2 regions of the Martinezella jaguaris genome follow, and region 1 is predicted to be linked to the other one. Evidence: predicted binding sites of a transcription regulator. Region 1 holds the regulator's gene; the other holds the start of a gene.
What was found. The regulator LexA, encoded in region 1, represses DNA repair genes until DNA is damaged. The targets are predictions, from matches to a motif close to TGTTCNNNNTGTGTTCNG.

Region 1 (6,281 bases):
CATAGGCTTCGGCATGAAACTCTCCCTTGTGGAAGCACGACAATTCGATCAGTATCCGTGCCATACTGCAATAAAATGACCTGGAATGCAGTCGCAGGTAATTGATGGTGGTGACGATAGCGCCGAAAGCCTCTTTCCCGACAGCAAGACAAAAATACGCATTCTTCCGTTTCGGATGATCCAAAGCCAGCACAGTTCACCATCCGAGCCCGGAAAGATACGAGAGCGATCTGCCGTTACTTCTATTTTCGCGGCAGTACTTAATTTGGTTTATCGGGTGCTTGCGGGGAGACATGCGCTTGATGCTCGTCGAGGGGGCGCCCGCACGCGCGATCTTGTCTCTGCCGGCTCGTTTCTATCTTGCCTTTAGGGAGCATATCCGGGGGACGTGAAGCAGGTTTCTCTCCTCCCCCGTAGCCTGATCCTTTTTGTGTTCACCATTCTTTTCATGGCGCTTTCGCTGCAGCCATGTCGGGCACAATCGCCAGAAACGCCACCTCCCGCGAAGCTGTCGGAACTGCTTCGCTTGATGAACGATCCGGAGCTGCGCCAATGGCTGGAAAAGCGGCAGGCAGCCGAGCCACAGGCACCTGCAATTGCCGAGACCATGATCGAAACCGGAGAAGCCCGGGCTCGCAGCCGATATCAGGCGCTACGATCAGCCATTCCAAACATACCGGCGCAGATTGCCGCTGCAACTAGCAGGGTGCGGGAACAGGCAAGGAATAACGGCTTTGCACCGGTTTTTGTGTTGTTCGCCGCATTGGTCGGTGTCGGCCTCGCGGCGGAATGGTTTTTCAAGAAAACCGTCGTTAAAGCGCGATTCCAGAATCCTCTCATCGCACTCGCGGTCGGCGAATTCGGGCCGTGGGTCACCTTCGCCCTCGTCAGCTCCGCCATCTTCCTTGCCGTAGACTGGCCACCGCTTCTACACGTGGTGATTTTGTTTTATTTGCTGGCGTTCATCATGGCCCGCCTGGCGTTTGCCGTCTGCAAGATATTGGCGGACGCCGGCGCTCTGTCCGCCTTCGGCCATCGCAGGATCCGCCTGTTTATTGCCGTTCTGGCGATAGCAGGCGCCACCACGTCGCTGGCTAGACCGCTCTTCATCGACAGAGACGTCGAAACCATCGTCTCCTATGGCTCCTCCATTCTTCTATTGCTGATCGCAATCGAGGCGGTCTGGCGACGACCGGAAAATGTAACCGCCACCGGACAGCAAACCGTTGTGAACGTCCTCTATTCGCTTTACATGATCTGCATCTGGTTTTTCTGGGCGACCAACTTCCTCGGCCTTTTCTGGGCGGGAATCTATCTCATTGTTCTTCCCAAGCTGTTAGTTGCCGTCGGGCAAACGGCCGAGGCTTTCGCAAAAGGACATTGGCCCAACGACAACAAGAACAGCGCGCGCATGGTGCTGGCCGTTCGGGGCGCGCGGGCGCTTGTCATCGTTGCGGCGGTCGCGTGGATCATATTCATCTGGCAATACAATCCCAACATTCTCGCACGAGAAAATCCGACGGTTGACGCCACGGTCCGCGGTGCGTTGAAGAGCATCGTCATTCTGATTCTAGCCGATCTTTGCTGGCAATTATCGAAGGCTTTCATTGATGCAAGAATGGGTGACGCCAACAACGCCGCATCGTCGCCATCCGCGGAAGCGGCGCGCGCAAGCCGCCTGCGCACCCTGCTACCAATTTTCCGCAACGCGCTTGCGGCCGTCGTCATTGCCGCTGCCGTCCTTACCGTGCTCGCGGAAATGGGCGTACAGATCGGACCGCTGATCGCGGGAGCCGGAATATTCGGCGTGGCGGTAGGCTTCGGCTCGCAAACGCTCGTCAAGGATATTGTCAGCGGTATTTTCTACCTCATGGACGATGCTTTCCGCGTCGGAGAGTACATTCAAAGCGGGAGCTATATGGGAACGGTGGAATCCTTCAGCCTCCGCTCCGTCAGGCTTCGGCATCATCGCGGCCCCGTGTTTACGGTTCCTTTCGGTGAACTCGGCGCGGTTCAGAATATGAGTCGCGACTGGGCGACCGACAAATTCTTGCTGCGGTTTCCCTTCAACACCGATGTCGCCAAGGCGAAAAGAATCATCGAACAGATCGGCGAGCAAATGAAGGCGGATCCGGAAATCGGACCGCAGATCCTTGAGACACTGCAGATGAAGGGGGTCGAGCAGATCGGCGACTTCGGTGTCGAACTCAGCTTTGCCTTTACCGCTCTCCCAGGCCGGCAGACCTACATTCGACGGCAGGCCTATACCATGATCCGCGACGCTTTTATGGAAAATGGCATCGAATTCGCTCAGCCGGGCGTGCACGCGAGCGGAGAAGAGAAATCCGACGCCGCTTTGATGCTGCAAAAGAAGTGGGGTGAACATTTGGCGGGATCGCCATCGCCGCGAACATGAAACGTGTGCGCCGCCGGTCACCGACAGGAGGAGGTCGGGGACTCGGCCTTGACGGAGAAATGCGCGCCAACGACGGTTGCCGTCACTTGTAACCTTCTTTTGCCCGCGTCGTTGACGCAATGACAGCCGCAAGCGCCTGATACCGGATGACATTGGATTTGAAGGAGACCAAACGTGCTGAGCGACCAGCTAACATCCAATGCTGCACACGTCATTCAGATAGCTTTGACGCCGGTCTTTCTGCTTGCAGGCACCGCCGGGTGCCTCAATGTCTTCTCGGCCCGGCTCGCTCGTGTCTCAGATCGGGTCAACAACCTTTTCGAGCGGGTGACTTCAGACGATCCGGATGAAGCACGGCTGCTGCAGCTCTATTATCTGCGACGGCGAACTTTGGCGCTCGAGGTTGCCGTCCTCCTCGGCACGCTATCGGGCGTGTGCACATGCCTAGCAACGCTCGGCCTCATGAGCGGAGCGATTCGCCAGCAGTTTCGCGAACAGATGCTGCTTTGGTTCTTCGGCCTTGCCGTCGTCGCGCTCATGGGCGCTTTTGCGGCCTTTCTCTTCGAGATGTTCCTGGCCGGGCGCAGCATGCTGAAGCAGATAGCCAACGACCGCGCCTTGCTCGAGCGCCGGCGCGAGGGATTGTGAAACATATCTGAAATCCGCCCAGCCTGTTGAATTCGCGCCCGATCTCGTCACGGAAGTACCGATTCCCGCAGTCGCGTCACTCTTAGATTCGGCCCCCTTAGCTTGATCCACCGCCTGCAATTCCGTCATTCGGAGAACATCGTCCTCCAAAGAGCTTATTACGCAAATAGCGTGGCTTTTCATCGCCTTGGAAACACGTGGCTTTCAATCGGAAAAATTCCTTCCATTTCAGATTCCGCTTATATTTCCGATTGTTAGCACACGGATACCCTGAAAAACCGTCGGGCTGGGACCGGTTATGTTCTTATTTCTTTGATGCGGTTACAAAATATTCACCAAAATTTAAGGGCTTGCGGAACACATATGGAACATATAGTGTCCGTTCTGGATTTGTTTCACGACGCTTTTCTCAATTTTGGGGTCCGAAGACGATGTTGACACGCAAGCAGCAGGAACTGCTTCTCTTCATTCACGAACGAATGAAGGAGTCCGGTGTCCCGCCATCTTTCGATGAGATGAAGGATGCGTTGGACCTCGCGTCCAAATCCGGCATTCACCGTCTCATCACTGCTCTGGAAGAGCGTGGCTTCATACGCCGTCTGCCGAACCGGGCTCGCGCGCTGGAGGTCATCAAGCTGCCGGAGGCTTATAGTCCCAGCCTGCAGCCACGCCGCGGCTTTTCGCCGAGCGTCATCGAGGGCAGCCTTGGCAAGCCGCAGCTGGTACCGCCGCCGGCTCCTGCCAGGCCGGTGAATGACGAAAACAACAGTTCCGTTTCCGTACCGGTCATGGGCCGCATTGCTGCCGGTGTACCGATCTCAGCGATCCAGAACAATACCCACGACATCACCGTTCCAGCCGATATGCTTGGCTCGGGCGAACATTATGCGCTTGAAGTCAAAGGCGATTCGATGATCGACGCCGGCATCTTTGACGGCGATACGGTGATTATCCGCAACGCTACGACCGCCAACCCCGGCGATATCGTCGTCGCTCTCGTCGATGATGAAGAGGCAACATTGAAGCGCTTCCGCCGCAAGGGTGCGTCGATCGCGCTTGAAGCGGCTAACCCGGCTTACGAGACCCGCATCTTCGGACCGGATCGCGTCAAAGTGCAGGGCAAGCTCGTCGGCCTCATTCGCCGTTATCACTGACCGGAGACATCGGTGCGATCGGCGCTCCAAAGGTGCCCGATCGCCAATCATAGGCGCGATGCAAATTCCATGGCCGCGTCAAAGTTTGAAACGCGGTTGTTGTTGCCGGTTTGTCGGCGCTGAGGTCCATTTCAATGGAGCCTGTCCGGCGTAGCGTAGCGCCCGTAAAAAGCACTGCGCCGGAGCGGCAGCGATCGAGACGCAGCCGGATGGGAGTCACGACGATATTGGCGGTGTCGCAGGCCGGAGCGAGATAGGCAGCGTTTTCGATGGCGACGAGCATGTCGCCATTATCCAGTATCGCCACGCACCACGCCCCCTTCTGGCAGGCGAAGCCGCCTTCGCCGGTATTGTCCAGCGCCGCATCCATCGCCTTTCGCACGGCAGTCTGCTCGTCGGAACTGAGGCGGCGATGAGCGTCCGATTTGCTGATCTTGGGTAGCTGATTGTCCGGCGGAAGTATCGTCGGCGGATGCTGCTCGGTCATCGCCAGCGCTCGTTGCCACTGCTCGAAGATGAAATCGGGCGGCTTTTCGCGATTGGTCGTCAACGCACCATTCCGCAGCAAGGCGACCAACGTGCCGTCTTCGGAAATTATCAGGTCAGGCTTTCGGACATCAGGGCTGAGTGCGACAATTGCGACCGAACCGATGATCAGAAGCGCACCTGCATGTCGCAGCCACGTCCTCAGCAACGTCATCAGTAAGAAACCGACGATAATCGTTGGGAACAACCAGACTGGCAGTCGCCCGAAGGGAATATTGCCGCCCCAGGCCGCCACCGTTTTGGCAATGACGATGACGATATCAAGTCCCGTGCCGGTGACCTGCCAAAAGGGGGCATCAACACCGAATGGCATCAGCAGCGTCGCCGCCATGCCAAACGGCATCACGATGAAGGAAACGACCGGCATGGCAGCCAAATTGGCGACAAGACCATATGTCGCCAAGCGGTGAAAATGCTCTATCGAGAAGATCGCCGTCGACGCGCCGCCGATAAAGGAGGTCGACAATATGCCGCCGAAGAATCGTGAGACGAAGAGCAGCGGACGCATGATCTGGAAGCGGGAGAGTATGCTTTCCCGATGCCGTCTCCTAGTCCAGAGCGTATAGCCTGACACCAATGCCAGGGTCGCTGCGTAGGACATCTGGAAACTTGGTCCGAGCGCCTGTGACGGCGACAGAATGAGGATGACGATCGCCGACAGCGCCACGTTGCGGAGGCTGAGGGATGGCCGGTCGAAAAGCACGGCGATCAGCATGATCGCCATCATGATGAATGCGCGTTCCGCCGACACACCGAAACCGGAAATAAGATAATAGGCAGTCACCGTGATCAGCGCACCGAAGGCTGCGATCTTCTTCGTTGGCCAGGCCTGTGCCACGCCGAAAAACAGGCTGAGAGCATAACGCAGGCCGACATAGAAAATGCCCGCTGAGAGCGCCATGTTCAGGCCGGAGATGGCGATGATATGCGCAAGGCCGGAGGTCCGTAGCGCTTCCGTCGTATCCTTTGAGATTGCGCGTCTCTCATCGGTGACAAGAGAAGCCGCAAAGGCGCCGGTGTCACCAGGCAGCAGCATTCTGATTCTGTCGCCGATGCTGCTGCGCAAGCCAGCAAGCCAGATATCCGCTTTGTCGAGAATCGATCTTTCGGCAATATCTCCGGCCGGTGACAATAGCGTCGGCGTTCCATACACGAAGCCATTTGCGCCGATGCCGTCGAAATAGGCGCTGAAGGCAAAATCGTTGAGGCCGGGCAAGGCGGGTCCGGCCGGCGGCGTCAGACGCGCCCTGCCTTGGATGCGATCGCCAAGTTCGAAAGGCTGCGGCTGCTTGCGCTCGAAGATGGTGACACGCTCCGGCTGCCGCCGAATTGCTGGTTTTTCCGTTGCCTCGAGAGCGACGACATAACGCCAACGCCCCTTGTCGTCGGCCTCGCGCCGTTCGATCCCCCCGGTGATGGTGGTCGTGACCGCGGAGTCGAGCATTACGGTTGATGCGCGCCAGGTTTCGCATTGTGCCAAAGCCATGCCGGCGCTCAGCAGCATGCCGGCAAACAGC
Region 2 (6,281 bases), 840 kb from region 1:
GTGCGTTCGAGCCACGGGCATGGTCCGTCGTCTGCGACAAGCCGGCGGGTGCATCGACCGAACAGTGCGCGCTGATGCAAAACGTCATTGCCGAGGACCGGCCGGAAGTCGGCCTTTCGGTCGTCGTGCTGAAGACCGCCGATCGCAAGTCGAAGATCCTTCGCGTGCTGGCCCCGCTCGGCGTGCTGCTGCCGAATGGCCTCGGCCTCAACGTCGACGGCAAGGATATCGGCCGCGCCTATTTCGTGCGCTGTTTCTCGGACGGCTGCTATGCCGAAGTGGTGCTTGAGGACGAGCTGCTGAAAACGCTGCGTAGCGGTGCGACCGCCACCTTCATCGTCTTCCAGTCGCCGGAGGAAGGCATCGGCATCCCAGTCGATCTCAAAGGCTTTGCCGAGGGCTACGACGCGCTTCCGTAACGCGACAGGGCTTGCTCTCTCGTCATCCGAAACCTACATCGGCTCTGAACGGAGCACCTGATCATGAATACCGATCTCCTTACCTTGTTCGATACCGACGAAACCAAGCTGCGCGGCATCGTCGCCGGGGCGCTTACCGGTGCCGACGATGGCGAACTTTTCGTCGAACATATCCAGGCGGAATCGCTGACCTTCGACAACGGACGAATGAAAGGCGGTAGCTTCAACACCGAGCAAGGCTTTGGCCTGCGCGCCGTCGCGGGCGAAGCGGTCGGTTATGCCCATGCGGGCGATCTCTCGGAAGCAGCCTTGAAGCGCGCCGCCGATGCGGTGCGCGCCGTCACCAGCGGTTATGCAGGTTCCTACGCCGCCGCCCCTCAGCGCACCAACAAGGTGCTTTACAGCGACGAGAATCCGATCGGCAGCCCGAGCTTCGAAGACAAGGCAAAGCTGCTGCAGGAGATCGACAGCTATCTGCGCGACAAGGACGGCAAAGTGCGTCAGGTGACGGCCTCCATCGCCGCAAGCTGGCAGGTGGTCGATATCCTGCGGGCCGACGGCCATCGCGTTCGCGACATCAGGCCGATGACGCGCATCAATATCTCGGTGATGGTCGGCGAAGGCGACCGACAGGAATCCGGTTCGTTCGGCACAGGCGGCCGCATCGGCTTCGCCGATTTCATCACGCAGGAAAATTGGCGCCGCGGTGCCGACGAAGCCTTGCGCCAGGCTCTGGTCAATCTCGAAGCGATCGATGCGCCGGCCGGCGCGATGGATGTCGTTCTCAGCTCTGGCTGGCCGGGTGTCATGCTGCATGAGGCGGTAGGCCACGGGCTGGAGGGTGATTTCAACCGCAAAAAGACCTCGGCTTTCGCCGGGCTGTTGGGACAGATGGTCGCCGCACCGGGCGTTACCGTCGTCGACGACGGCACGATTGAAAATCGCCGCGCTTCGATCACCGTCGACGACGAAGGCACGCCTTCGGCATACAATGTGCTGATCGAAAACGGCAAGCTGGTCGGCTATATGCAGGATCGGCAGAATGCCCGCCTGATGGGCATGAAGGCAACTGGCAACGGCCGCCGCCAGGGCTATGCCCATACGCCCATGCCGCGCATGACCAACACCTATATGCTCGGCGGCGACAAGACGCCGGAAGAGATCATCGCCTCGGTGAAGAAGGGCATCTATGCCGTCTCCTTCGGCGGCGGCCAGGTGGACATCACCTCCGGCAAATTCGTCTTCGGCTGCACTGAGGCCTATCTGATCGAGGACGGCAAGATCGGCGCACCGATCAAGGGCGCCATGCTCATTGGCAACGGCCCGGATGCGATGAAGCGCGTCACGATGATCGGCAACGACATGAAGCTCGACACCGGCATCGGCAATTGCGGCAAAGGCGGTCAATGGGTGCCCGTCGGCGTCGGACAGCCGCATCTGAGGATGGATCAGGTGACGGTCGGCGGCACAAAGGCGTAGCGGCTCAGACTACCGAGCCGTTGCTGCCCCTATTCTCTCGGCCGGAATAGCCATTTCCGCTCGACGGCCGCGGCAAGATCGAGGCCGTTGCGATGGGCAAAGAGGAGGATATGGCCAAGCACGTCGGCGGTCTCGTCGGCCAGCGCCGTTGCCAGCTCTTCATCGGTCATGCCCTTGCGTCTTCCGCGCCCGGTCGCCTTGTTCCAAATCTGGGTGAGCTCGCCCATCTCCTCCTGCAGTTTCAGAACAAACCAGTCGGCATCGCGCTCCAAACCATTGGCGGCGGCGTAAGTGGCGGAGGCTTTTTCGAATTGTTGGATCAGGCCGGAGAGCATCGACATCGTTCCCTGTATGTTCTCAAAACACCAGTGAACGATTCTCCCGGAAATGTCGAGACGGCAGAGCTTGCGCCCCGCCGTCTCGATAATTCCAAATCTCGACTTCCGCTCAGCCCTTGTTCGGCAACAGCATGCAGTTGAAATCCTTGCGCTTCAGCGCAGCACAGGCGGAATTCGCGTCATCGCGGCTGCCGAAGCCGACGAAGCGGGCACGATAGACCGTGCTGCGGCCTTTTCCGACGGCCTCTGTATAGGGCGAGGCATTGGCCAGCGCACCACCGGCCTTGGACTGAGCGTCGGAGAGCAGGTCCTTGGCCGCCTGTGCCGTCGGGGTGGCTGCGATCTGCACCTGCCAGCCGCCGGCTGTTACCGGTTTGCCAGCATTTTGGATTTCATCCATTGCCATCGGGCGATCCACCGGCACGGTCACATTCGTCGTGGCGGCATAAGCGAGCGGGGCTTGAGAGGGCGTGAACTCGGCGCGTTTACGCGTCGTGGCCGCGTGCGCCGTAGCCGTGGTTTGCGCATCGACATCGACCGCAACATCATCCGTCGCCGAAGCGACTTCAACCTGCTTTGCACCGCCGACACTCGCCACGAGGCGCGATGAGGCGGCGGAGGTAGCTTTCGGCACGTAGCGATTGAGAAGCGAAGCCATGAACGCGTCGCGGCCGCGGGCAGTCGCGCCGCCCATGACTACGCCGATGACACGGCGGTTGCCCTGACGCACGGCGCTGACGATGTTGAAACCGGAAGCATTGGTGTAGCCGGTCTTGATGCCGTCCATGCCCTCGTAGCGATACATCAGATTGTTGTGACCACGAATAGGGCGGCCCCGATAGGTGAAGCCCGATTGTGAAAACAGCCGATATTCCTGAGGGTAGTTGTTGATGAGCGCAACGGCGAGCGTCGACATGTCGCGCGCGGTCGTCACCTGCTCCATGCTCGGCAAGCCTGAGGGATTGGTGAAGACGGTGCGGCGCATACCGAGCTCGCGCGCCTTCTGCGTCATGATGCGGGCAAAGCCGCTTTCGCTGCCGCCCAACGCCTCGCCCATGGCGGTGGCGGCATCGTTGGCGGACTTGATGATCATGCCGTCGACGGCATCCCGGACGGTGAGAGTGCTGCCCGGCTTCAAACCGAGCTTGGTCGGAGGCTTGCCGGCGGCGTTGCGTGACACCGGTATCGCGCTGTTCCAACTGAGCTTGCCGCGATGGATCGCCTCGAAGGTCAGGTACAGCGTCATCATCTTGGTGAGCGAGGCGGGATGATTAAGATCATCGGCATTATCCGAAGCCAAGACCTTGCCGGACTTCGCATCCATGATGAAATAGGCGCTGCCCGCAAAGCTCGCCACTGGTGCGCCCAACAGCAAGACGGCCGCAGAAAGGGCCATCAAAAGTTTTTTCATATTCGTCCCCAACTGAAACAAATGCCAATACACCGCATCAACCCGTTGTGCGCCTTTGCGACAAAAGCCTGATTTCGGTGCGATATTGAGGCAACACCCTCGATAGAATTCCTATTTTGCCTTTGCTGGTAAAATAACGGTTAACGCATTGAAAAGATGGCGTGGATTCAGCAAGACTTAACGCCAGATGGGCTACAGCATGGACATTTTTCAACCGGGTCAATTCCCATGGAACAGGGCATCAGAATCCGTCTCAAGCGTGCCGCAATTTCCGGCGGGCTGGAAACCGCCGCAATTCTGAAAAGCCTCGGCCTGATGCGCGACGTCGCCGGCCTCGGCGTCATCTTCACCCTGCATCATGTCCGTCCTCCCTTGCCCCGAACCTTCGCCCCGAATGCACATCTGGAAATTTCGCCCGAATTCCTCGACCGGTCATCATCCGGCTGAAACGGGACGGCTATGATTTCATCGCTGTCGATGCGTTGCCGGAACGTATCGCAAATGATCGCGACAAGCCACCCTTTGCTGCCTTCACACTTGATGACGGCAATCGGGACAATCTCGACCACGCGCTGCCGGTCTTTTCCCGCCACGGCGCGCCCTTCACTGTCTTCGTCGCCCAGGGGCTGTCGGAGCGAACCCATAGCTTATGGTGGGAAACGCTGGCCGACCTCCTCAACCGGCTGAGCCGCGTGACATTTGATTTCGGTACTGGCGCGGAGAGTTTCGACCTCAAGAAAGCCGGTCAGCGGCAAGCCGTGTTTGCCCGCTTCGCCGCCTATGTTCATAGCCACGACGAGACGGAGGCCGTCGCGCGGATCGACGAGCTGGCTCGAAAAAACGGCCTGGAACCGCTCGATCTCGTGCGCGCATCGATCATGGACCGGGACGAACTTAAGCAGCTTGTCCGTCACCCCCTTGCCTCGCTCGGCGCCCATACGGTGAGCCACCGGGCGCTCGCACGTTTGCCGGAAGCGGAAGCAGCGGCGGAAATGGCATTGTCGGCGGATTACATCGCCGACATCATCGGCCGGCGGCCGGCGACGATCGCCTATCCCTACGGCACCGCCGAGGCGGCTTCCCCCCGCGAAGCCAAGCTTGCGGCGGAACTCGGATTTTCCGTCGGCGTCACGACCCGGCCTGGGACGATCGGAGCGGCAAGTGCGGCTGCCCTCACCCATCTGCCTCGGCTATCGTTGAACGGGCACTACCAAAAGGCCCGATACGCTTCGGCGCTTGCCTCCGGCATCCCCATGCGGTTGATGGGGCGCTAAAGCGCTTCGCGATCTTTCAGACTCCTTCTTGCGCTTTAGGCTCTTGAATTTGCGCATGTCGCTATCGCAAAACCGCTGCGCACTTTTGCGCGACATGCTTTGGGCATCGACATAATCCGTTACGGATACATCCGCACCTTTTCCCAGGCACCTTCCGGCACGTCGCGGCGGAATTCCACGCGGTCATGGAGGCGGAACTGGCGATCATGCCAGAATTCGATCGAGAGCGGCCGGATACGGAAGCCGGACCAATAAGGAGGACGCGGAATATCGCCGATCGCGTAGCGGGCGGTATATTCGGCGACCGCCTTTTCCAATGCAAAACGGCCCTCGAGCGGACGCGACTGCTTCGACGCCCAAGCGCCGATGCGGCTGCCGCGGGCGCGCGTCTTGAAATATTCGTCGGCTTCCTTGTCGCTGACCACTTCAACCAGGCCGCGCAACCGCACCTGCCGACGCATCGACTTCCAGTGGAAGCACATTGCCGCTTTCTTTTGGGAAAGAATTTCTTGGCCTTTCTGGCTTTCGAAATTTGTATAGAATACGAATCCCTGACTATCGAAACCTTTCAGAAGAACCATGCGGACATTTGGCAATCCATCCTTATCGACCGTTGCCAAGGCAACCGCGTTCGGATCGTTCGGCTCTGTGGCTTCGGCCTCGCGCAGCCAGGTGGCGAAAAGCGCGAAGGGTTCGTTCTGTTCGGTGAAGTCACCTGTTGTTAACTCGTTTTCCGACATATTAGCTTAAATTCTCCGCATTTCCTAAAAACCGCCAGCCCCAACACTGGCCAAGATACTCAGGTGGAAGTCATAGCAAAGTCGACGGTTCATACAAAGCGCAAGCTTGTAAAAGGCGCGATGATGGCGATTGCCATTTTCTCCCTTTTCACCCTTGGCGGCTGCGTTGGCGGCGGCATGGACACACTGAGTTCGGCGAAGGTGGACCGCAGCGTTTCCACTGGCACGGTCCCGACCGCTCCCGTAACAGCCGACAGCGTTTCCGACGAGACCACCGTGCGCAATGCTGTGACTTCAGCGGATCTCAACAAGCTGAACGGACAGCCCGTGCCCTGGGCGAATGCATCGACGGGAAGCGCCGGTGTCATCGACACCATCGTCGAAAACAACGCCTCTGGACAGGTTTGCCGCCAGTTCCGCACGACGCGCCACTCTTATGACGGCATAGCCAATTTCTTCGGCAAAACCTGCCTTCTCACTGACGGCGAATGGCAATTGCTGAGCTTCCAACAGGCCGGCTGATCGCCGTCCCGTTTCTCATTTCATAGTCAAAAGCGGCCCGATAAGCGCACCCGCGGCAATGCCATCCGCAAGCGCGTAGATATCGTTGCTGGGCGAAC

Region 2: CCGE525_RS05600 (nucleoside triphosphate pyrophosphohydrolase family protein) is a predicted target of LexA. The motif match lies at 2,240-2,257, and genes of this name have one in related genera.

Annotation. Positions count from the first base shown of each region.
Region 1 covers NZ_CP032694.1:1,997,769-2,004,049, reverse strand. Annotated here, with positions in the region: gene CCGE525_RS09850 (mechanosensitive ion channel family protein) at 530-2,416, shown strand; gene CCGE525_RS09845 (DUF2721 domain-containing protein) at 2,591-3,064, shown strand; gene lexA (transcriptional repressor LexA) at 3,496-4,218, shown strand; gene CCGE525_RS09835 (ComEC/Rec2 family competence protein) at 4,199-6,281, opposite strand, start outside.
Region 2 covers NZ_CP032694.1:1,157,280-1,163,560, reverse strand. Annotated here, with positions in the region: partial or broken gene CCGE525_RS05610 (invasion associated locus B family protein) at 1-419, shown strand, start outside; gene tldD (metalloprotease TldD) at 483-1,898, shown strand; gene CCGE525_RS05600 (nucleoside triphosphate pyrophosphohydrolase family protein) at 1,928-2,233, opposite strand; gene CCGE525_RS05595 (D-alanyl-D-alanine carboxypeptidase family protein) at 2,346-3,647, opposite strand; partial or broken gene CCGE525_RS05590 (polysaccharide deacetylase family protein) at 3,876-4,921, shown strand; gene pdxH (pyridoxamine 5'-phosphate oxidase) at 5,041-5,661, opposite strand; gene CCGE525_RS05575 (RT0821/Lpp0805 family surface protein) at 5,725-6,183, shown strand; gene CCGE525_RS05570 (HAL/PAL/TAL family ammonia-lyase) at 6,199-6,281, opposite strand, start outside.